DNA from 3 places in the Photobacterium sp. S4TG1 genome. Region 2 is predicted to be linked to each of the others. Evidence: predicted binding sites of a transcription regulator. Region 2 holds the regulator's gene; each other region holds the start of a gene.
What was found. The regulator CRP, encoded in region 2, controls carbon source genes, mostly activating them, when cyclic AMP is high. The targets are predictions, from matches to a motif close to TGTGANNNNNNTCACA.

Region 1: cdd (cytidine deaminase) is a predicted target of CRP. The motif match lies at 866-881, and genes of this name have one in related genera.
Region 3: recB (exodeoxyribonuclease V subunit beta) is a predicted target of CRP. The motif match lies at 1,142-1,157, and genes of this name have one in related genera.

What each region holds. Positions count from the first base shown of each region.
Region 1 covers NZ_JAYXUH010000004.1:50,937-53,218, forward strand. The annotation lists gene VXS03_RS07175 (CidA/LrgA family protein) at 1-92, shown strand, start outside; gene VXS03_RS07180 (CidB/LrgB family autolysis modulator) at 89-775, shown strand; gene cdd (cytidine deaminase) at 991-1,878, shown strand; gene VXS03_RS07190 (DMT family transporter) at 2,011-2,282, shown strand, end outside.
Region 2 covers NZ_JAYXUH010000008.1:144,960-147,241, reverse strand. The annotation lists gene VXS03_RS11690 (phosphoribulokinase) at 1-405, shown strand, start outside; gene VXS03_RS11685 (OsmC family protein) at 472-876, opposite strand; gene crp (cAMP-activated global transcriptional regulator CRP) at 1,260-1,892, shown strand; gene VXS03_RS11675 (hypothetical protein) at 2,076-2,270, shown strand.
Region 3 covers NZ_JAYXUH010000019.1:64,121-66,402, reverse strand. The annotation lists gene recC (exodeoxyribonuclease V subunit gamma) at 1-1,015, shown strand, start outside; gene recB (exodeoxyribonuclease V subunit beta) at 1,301-2,282, shown strand, end outside.

The sequences.
Region 1 (2,282 bases), on a different contig from region 2:
CTGCGATCATTTTTGCAAGTACCCTTGGCAGCACCATTATTGTATTAATTGTTATTGGCCTAGCGGTACACCATAAGGAGAAACAGTCATGATTTGGTTGGTGGCAACCTTAGTCTGCTTTTATGTTGCACGTTATTTAGCAATGAAAATTAAAAATCCTTTTTTCAACCCTCTTTTGATCACGCTTATTATTATGATTTTGGCCTTAAAATGGTTGGAAGTACCTTATCAGACCTATTTTGCACAAAATGAAGTGATTAACTATTTATTAGGGCCTGCCGTTGTTGCATTAGCTTTCCCGCTATATCAACAAATTGGGCTTATTCGCAGTAAGTGGAAAACCATTTTAACCTCTTGTTTTGTCGGTAGCGTGTTATCAATGACCTTTGGTACTGCAATTGCTTTTTCAATGGGTGCGGATGCTCAACTTGCAGCAAGTATCTTACCTAAATCTATTACCACCCCTCTTGCGATGGCGGCTTCTCAACAAATTGGAGGGATCCCTGCTATCACCTCTGCAATGGTGATTATTGTGGGGTTATTTGGTGCGGTATTAGGCTACCCAATTATGAAGTTATTTCGAGTGAAACATCCACTGGCGAAAGGGTTATCGATTGGTACGGTTTCACATGCATTAGGCACAGCAAAAGCGGTGGAAGAAAACTATCAAGAAGGTGCGTTTAGTTCTTTAGCTTTGGTTATTTGCGGTATTATGACCACTTTACTAGCCCCACTGATGTTTCCTCTATTATTACGTCTTTTTGGACATGCTTGATCAGCAATAACACAGCTGAACACAAAGTGCACAAAACGTTCAATTGTTGATAAGCCATTGAAATATTGTATGCTTTGTTGCAGAAACAAGTGTGACGCCACTCTCAGTAATGTAATAGGTGTAATAGCAAAACAAACAATGTGATCAAGATCACTTCTAACTCATTGTGATTCACATAGAATGTTTTGCCATAAACAATGAAGGAGTAACACCCAATGTACGCACGTGTTATAAAAGCATTAAGCTTATTACCTGCTGAATTGGCGTCAGCTTTAAAGCCTATTATCGAAGATTCAAATTTCGACTCAACGATCAGTCCTGAGCAATTCGAATGTTTATTATCAGCAACACAACTGACCGATACTGAACTTCGCTTGGCCCTCCTTCCTCTTGCTGCTTCTTATGCTGTAGTCCCTATTTCTAATTTCTATGTTGGTGCAATTGTACGTGGCACATCAGGCCGCTTATATTTTGGTGCTAATATGGAATTTGAAAACGCAAGCATGGCTTGTACTATTCACGCTGAACAATCTGCCATTAGCCACGCATGGATCAAGGGTGAAGTTGGCATTAAAGATGTCACTATTAACTACAGCCCTTGCGGTCACTGTCGTCAGTTTATGAATGAATTAACATCAGCTAACGACATGATGATTCAACTGCCACAACGCGAACCAATGACTCTACAGCAGTACTTACCGGATTCATTTGGGCCACTCGATTTAGGGGTTAAAGATGGTCTATTGAGTGATTTTGATAATGGCATTCGTATTGAAGAAAGTTCAGAGCTTGCGACTAGCGCCTGTAATGCCGCTAACCGTTCTCATGCTCCTTACTCAAAGAACTTCAGTGGTGTTGCATTAAAAGCACAGGATGGCCGTATCTTTGAAGGTATGTATGCGGAAAATGCCGCATTCAACCCAAGTTTACCTCCACTGCAAGTGGCATTAATCAATATGAATATGTCTAACTATTCATTGTCTGAAATTGCAGAAGCGGCACTGGTAGAAAGTGCAGAAAGTAAAATTAGTCAACTTGCACGTACACAAGCATTATTAGAAGCACTGAATCCTGATATTCAACTAACATATGTTGCTTATTAAGTCGGCAATTGATTTGAATATTCTAAAAAGACCGCCTCACTGGCGGTTTTTTATTGTCTAAACTTGATCAATGTTGGCTATCAAACATCAAAAGCGTATTATCTCGCCACCTATTATTAGAAGCCAATGACAATGTCTCAAACACACAATCCTTTGAAAGGAGCAGCATGGATGCTCACGGCTGGGCTCGCGTTTGCTATTGTAAATAGTTTAGCTCAGTACCTTAGTATCAAACTGCATGTTCCTTCCACGTCTGTTGCGTTGATCCAATACTTTATTGCATTAGTCGCTATGTTTCCTTGGCTACGTACATTGGGAATTCGCCAATCGCTTAAAACCAACCACTTTTGGTTACACTGCTTACGGGTGTTTTTTGCGGTTATCGGCATTCAGTTATGGTTATG
Region 2 (2,282 bases):
ATTGTTAACCTAGAGTGGATTCAAAAGATTATTCGAGATACTCGAGATCGCGGTCATTCAAGAGAAGCTGTGATGGAATCAATTGTGCGCTCAATGGATGACTATCTTAATTACATCACTCCCCAATTTTCTCGCACCCATATTAATTTTCAGCGTGTTCCAACCGTTGATACATCCAATCCCGTTAGTGCCAAAGGTATTCCAAGTTTAGATGAAAGCTTTGTTGTGATCCGTTTTCGAGGCTTAAAGAATGTTGACTTTCCACATCTCCTAGCGATGATTCAAGGTTCCTTTATGTCACGTCACAACACTCTTGTCGTTCCTGGGGGAAAAATGAGTTTTGCGATGGAGCTGATTATGCGACCGTTGCTTGAACAACTTATTGAAAATGGGAAAATAGCATGAGTAAACACTACAACCAGCGATATTAATAAACGGTTACTAATATCAGCAACCGTCATCGTGGGCGAACTATGCCACAACAATTTCATAGCTGTGACTCATTTCAACACCCTGCCCCAGCATTAAACAAACTGAACAGTATTTTTCAAGCGAGTCAGCCACCACTTTGCTCACTAACTCACTACTTAAATCATGACCAGTAACAATAAAGTGTAAGTTTGCATGAGTGAAAATTCGTGGTGCTTGCTCACGACGCTCAGCAGAAAGATTTACTTCACAAGCCGTGATCTGCTGCTGTAAATCCTGTAAACCACTAACGACATCCACAGAACTACAACCTCCCGTAGCCATCAGTACCAACTCCATTGGGCTTGGGGCTTTTTCACCACCGTTACCATCTAAAACAACACTGTGACCTGAAGCTGATTGGCCAACAAAAGTCATGTTTTCTACCCATTTCACACGTGACTGCATTTTTATATCCTTTAGCTATATTATTTAAAAGTTGAGCTTATTTTTGTTGATAATTCCATCGATGTAAACGTTATTTATTTCGCCTAATGCTAATTGTGTTGCATATTTCTATTGCTAGAATTAGAGAGTAAAACCACTTTGAAACAGCGCTTTTGGTAACTAAGTCACAACGATGTGATCATGTGCACACTTATCTCTCATAAATGAGCGGGTCATCGAGATCAATATCAAGAAAAAGCCCCAAAAAAAGGATACACTCTAAACCAGTTTAAGTTAGCTCGCAGCCCATCAGCTGAGTGAATAAACCCTGCCAACACACAGTTTTGTCGAGTTATCTTTACAGAACATATTGTTGGGCAACATATGCAGAGGAAGTTAGTAATATGGTTCCAGGTAAACCGCAAACAGATCCAACTTTAGAGTGGTTTCTTTCCCATTGTCACATTCACAAATATCCATCAAAGAGCACGTTAATTCACGCAGGTGAAAAAGCAGAAACTTTGTACTACATCGTGAAGGGTTCTGTTGCTGTATTAATCAAGGATGAAGAAGGTAAGGAAATGATTCTTTCTTACCTAAACCAGGGCGACTTTATTGGTGAACTCGGCTTGTTCGAAGAAGACCAAGAACGTACAGCTTGGGTTCGCGCAAAAAGCCCTTGTGAAGTTGCAGAAATTTCATTTAAAAAATTCCGTCAATTAATTCAAGTTAACCCAGATATTCTAATGCGTTTATCTGCTCAAATGGCATGTCGTCTACAAGTGACAAGTCAAAAAGTTGGTGATCTTGCATTCCTTGATGTTACAGGTCGTATTGCACAGACATTATTGAATCTTGCAAAACAACCGGATGCAATGACACACCCTGATGGCATGCAAATTAAGATCACTCGTCAAGAAATTGGTCAGATCGTAGGTTGTTCTCGTGAAACAGTCGGCCGTATTCTTAAAATGCTAGAAGAGCAAAATCTTATTTCTGCTCATGGTAAAACTATTGTGGTTTACGGCACACGCTAATTATTATAGCGATACCGTGATCACCGATGAAACCGCAGCTTATACCTGCGGTTTTTTTTTTCTCTGCATTTCCAAAATTACCTCCATAAAACAATCATTGGCAGCGTCAGTATTACTGTTAAAATTTAATTTGTAATAACACCCATTTGTGTTACATTTTGCTCACAAACGGATATTAAATCAATGATGGCCAATATGGATATTGAACGCTTTTCTGCGAATAGTTTCACCACGGTACCTGGCGTATTAACCACTCAACCCACGACGATTGAAATGACAGGGTTTAGTGATAGCCGCTGTTATCTCGAACAACAAACAGGGTTACGTCGCTGCCCTGCAGATGAATCAGGTGTTTGGGCTTCACCATTAGATAACTAGCCTTATGACAGT
Region 3 (2,282 bases), on a different contig from region 2:
TGCGGCTAACCGTGATGGTCAGGCAAGTGCGCCATTTCAGCTTAATGCACTTGCGGCTGAACCAATGGCAGATGATCACAATATGATTTTAGATCTTGCGGAATTGCAGCGCTTTTGGCGTTTACCGGTACGCTATTTCTTTAACCGTCGTCTTAAAGTGTATTTTGAAGCGCCAATGGGGTTACTAGAAGACGATGAGCCGTTTGTGCTTAACGGTTTAGAAAGCTATGTGATTCGTGATCAGTTATTGGAATTATTATTAGATGCCAAACTGAAAAATACCGATCCTGATGTCATTTATAATCAGTTTGCAGCAGAGCAGCGTGCTGCGGGTAATTTACCTGTTGCAGCATTTGGCGATTTGGATTTAGCGGCTAGCCGCCAGGCGGTGACAAACTTAACTGAAGTGATTGAACCATTGATTCATGCGCCATTAGCAGATCAAGAAGTGGCCATTACACTGCAAGTAGCAGAGCATAAAGTTGTTTTACAAGGCTGGCTAAAAAAGCGTTATCAGTCAGGTCTTTTACGTTATCGTACTGGCAAAATTCGCCCGCAAGATCTTCTTACCGCTTGGCTTGATCATTTGTGTTTGGCTATATCGGTGCCTGAAACTCAACAGGTTACCCATATTATTGGTACAGATAAGCAGTTTGAATTACAAACGATTGAAGCGCCGCAAGCACTGGCTTATTTACAGCAATTACTTGAACTGTATTACCAAGGTTTAAATCAACCCTTAGCGTATTTTCCTAAAACTGCGATGGCTGCGATACAAGCCCATATCGGCCGTGATGGTAGTTGGAAGAGTGATGAAGAAACCGAACAGAAAGCCCTAACAAAAATGGCAGAATGCTTTAACGATGGTTACTTGTTTGCAGGAGAAGGCAGTGATAATTACATTCAGCGAGTATGGCCACAATGGAATGACGATGTGGCACAAGAAGCAAATCAATTAGCGGCATTGGTACTGCAAGCGGTAGTGGTGAACAGTAAAGAAATTAAGCCAGAATAACGCGGTAGTGAAGTAGTGTGGCCGCCAGCAAATCATTGTTAGTTGTAGGGTGTTTGCTGTGCGGCCACAGGCCCAGAGGTGACCAAGTTTCTGGCGCTGATACTAACTAACCACCGTCGTATAAACCGTGAGTAAGTTCTCACAATATAGGAACACAACAGAATATTAGGTGCCAATATTTACTTATAAGTGTTGGGTCACATAATAACGAGCTAAATTACTGAAATTGAAAACTATCAGGCTAGTGCTGTTGTTAGATATTGCAACCATGGGATGAGTGACACAATGACAACTGAAGTACTAACAAATATTCTGCAACCAATGACGTTTCCATTACATGGTACGCGCTTGATCGAAGCATCAGCAGGAACAGGTAAGACATTTACCATTGCAAGTTTGTATTTACGGTTATTATTAGCGCATGGCAGTGAGGATACTCGGCATCAACAGCAGCTGACCGTGGATCAAATTTTGGTGGTGACTTTCACGGAGGCTGCCACCGCAGAATTACGCGATCGTATTCGTGCTCGTATCCATGATGCGCGATTAGCTTTTAGTCGCGGCATTAGCCGTGATCCTGTTATTGAGCCGTTATTAAATGAATTCTCAGATCATAAATTAGCGGCAACTCTTTTATTGCAAGCAGAACGACAGATGGATGAAGCGGCGATTTATACCATCCATGGTTTTTGTCAGCGCATGCTCACTCAAAATGCGTTTGAATCGGGCAGTCGATTTAATAATGAATTTGTGACCGATGAAAGTCAGCTTAAAAACCTTGTCGTAGCGGACTATTGGCGCAGTAATTTTTATCATTTACCGCCAGCTCTGGCCCATGAAGTTCGTGATATTTGGTCATCACCCACGGCATTATTAAAAGAAATTGGCAATAGTTTAACTGGTGCACCGGTACGATTGTCAGTGGTGGCGATGACTGAATCGTTAGCGCAATTACATCAGCAAAACATTGTGCGTATTGATGAGGTAAAAGTGTTGTGGCGTCAGCATCAAGCAGATCTTGAAGCTTTAATTGCTAATTCTGGGATCAATAAACGCAGTTATACCAAAAAAAGCTTACCTAATTGGATTGAGCAAGTTAGCGCATGGGCTGCGCAACCTACCGTTGGTTATGAACTACCTGATAATTTGATTCGCTTCCATCAGCAGACATTAATTGAAAAAACCGCCAAAGGTGATGCCCCTCAGCATGAGGTTTTTAATGCTATTGCTGAACTATTAGATAATCCGGCTAATTTACGTGAACCAT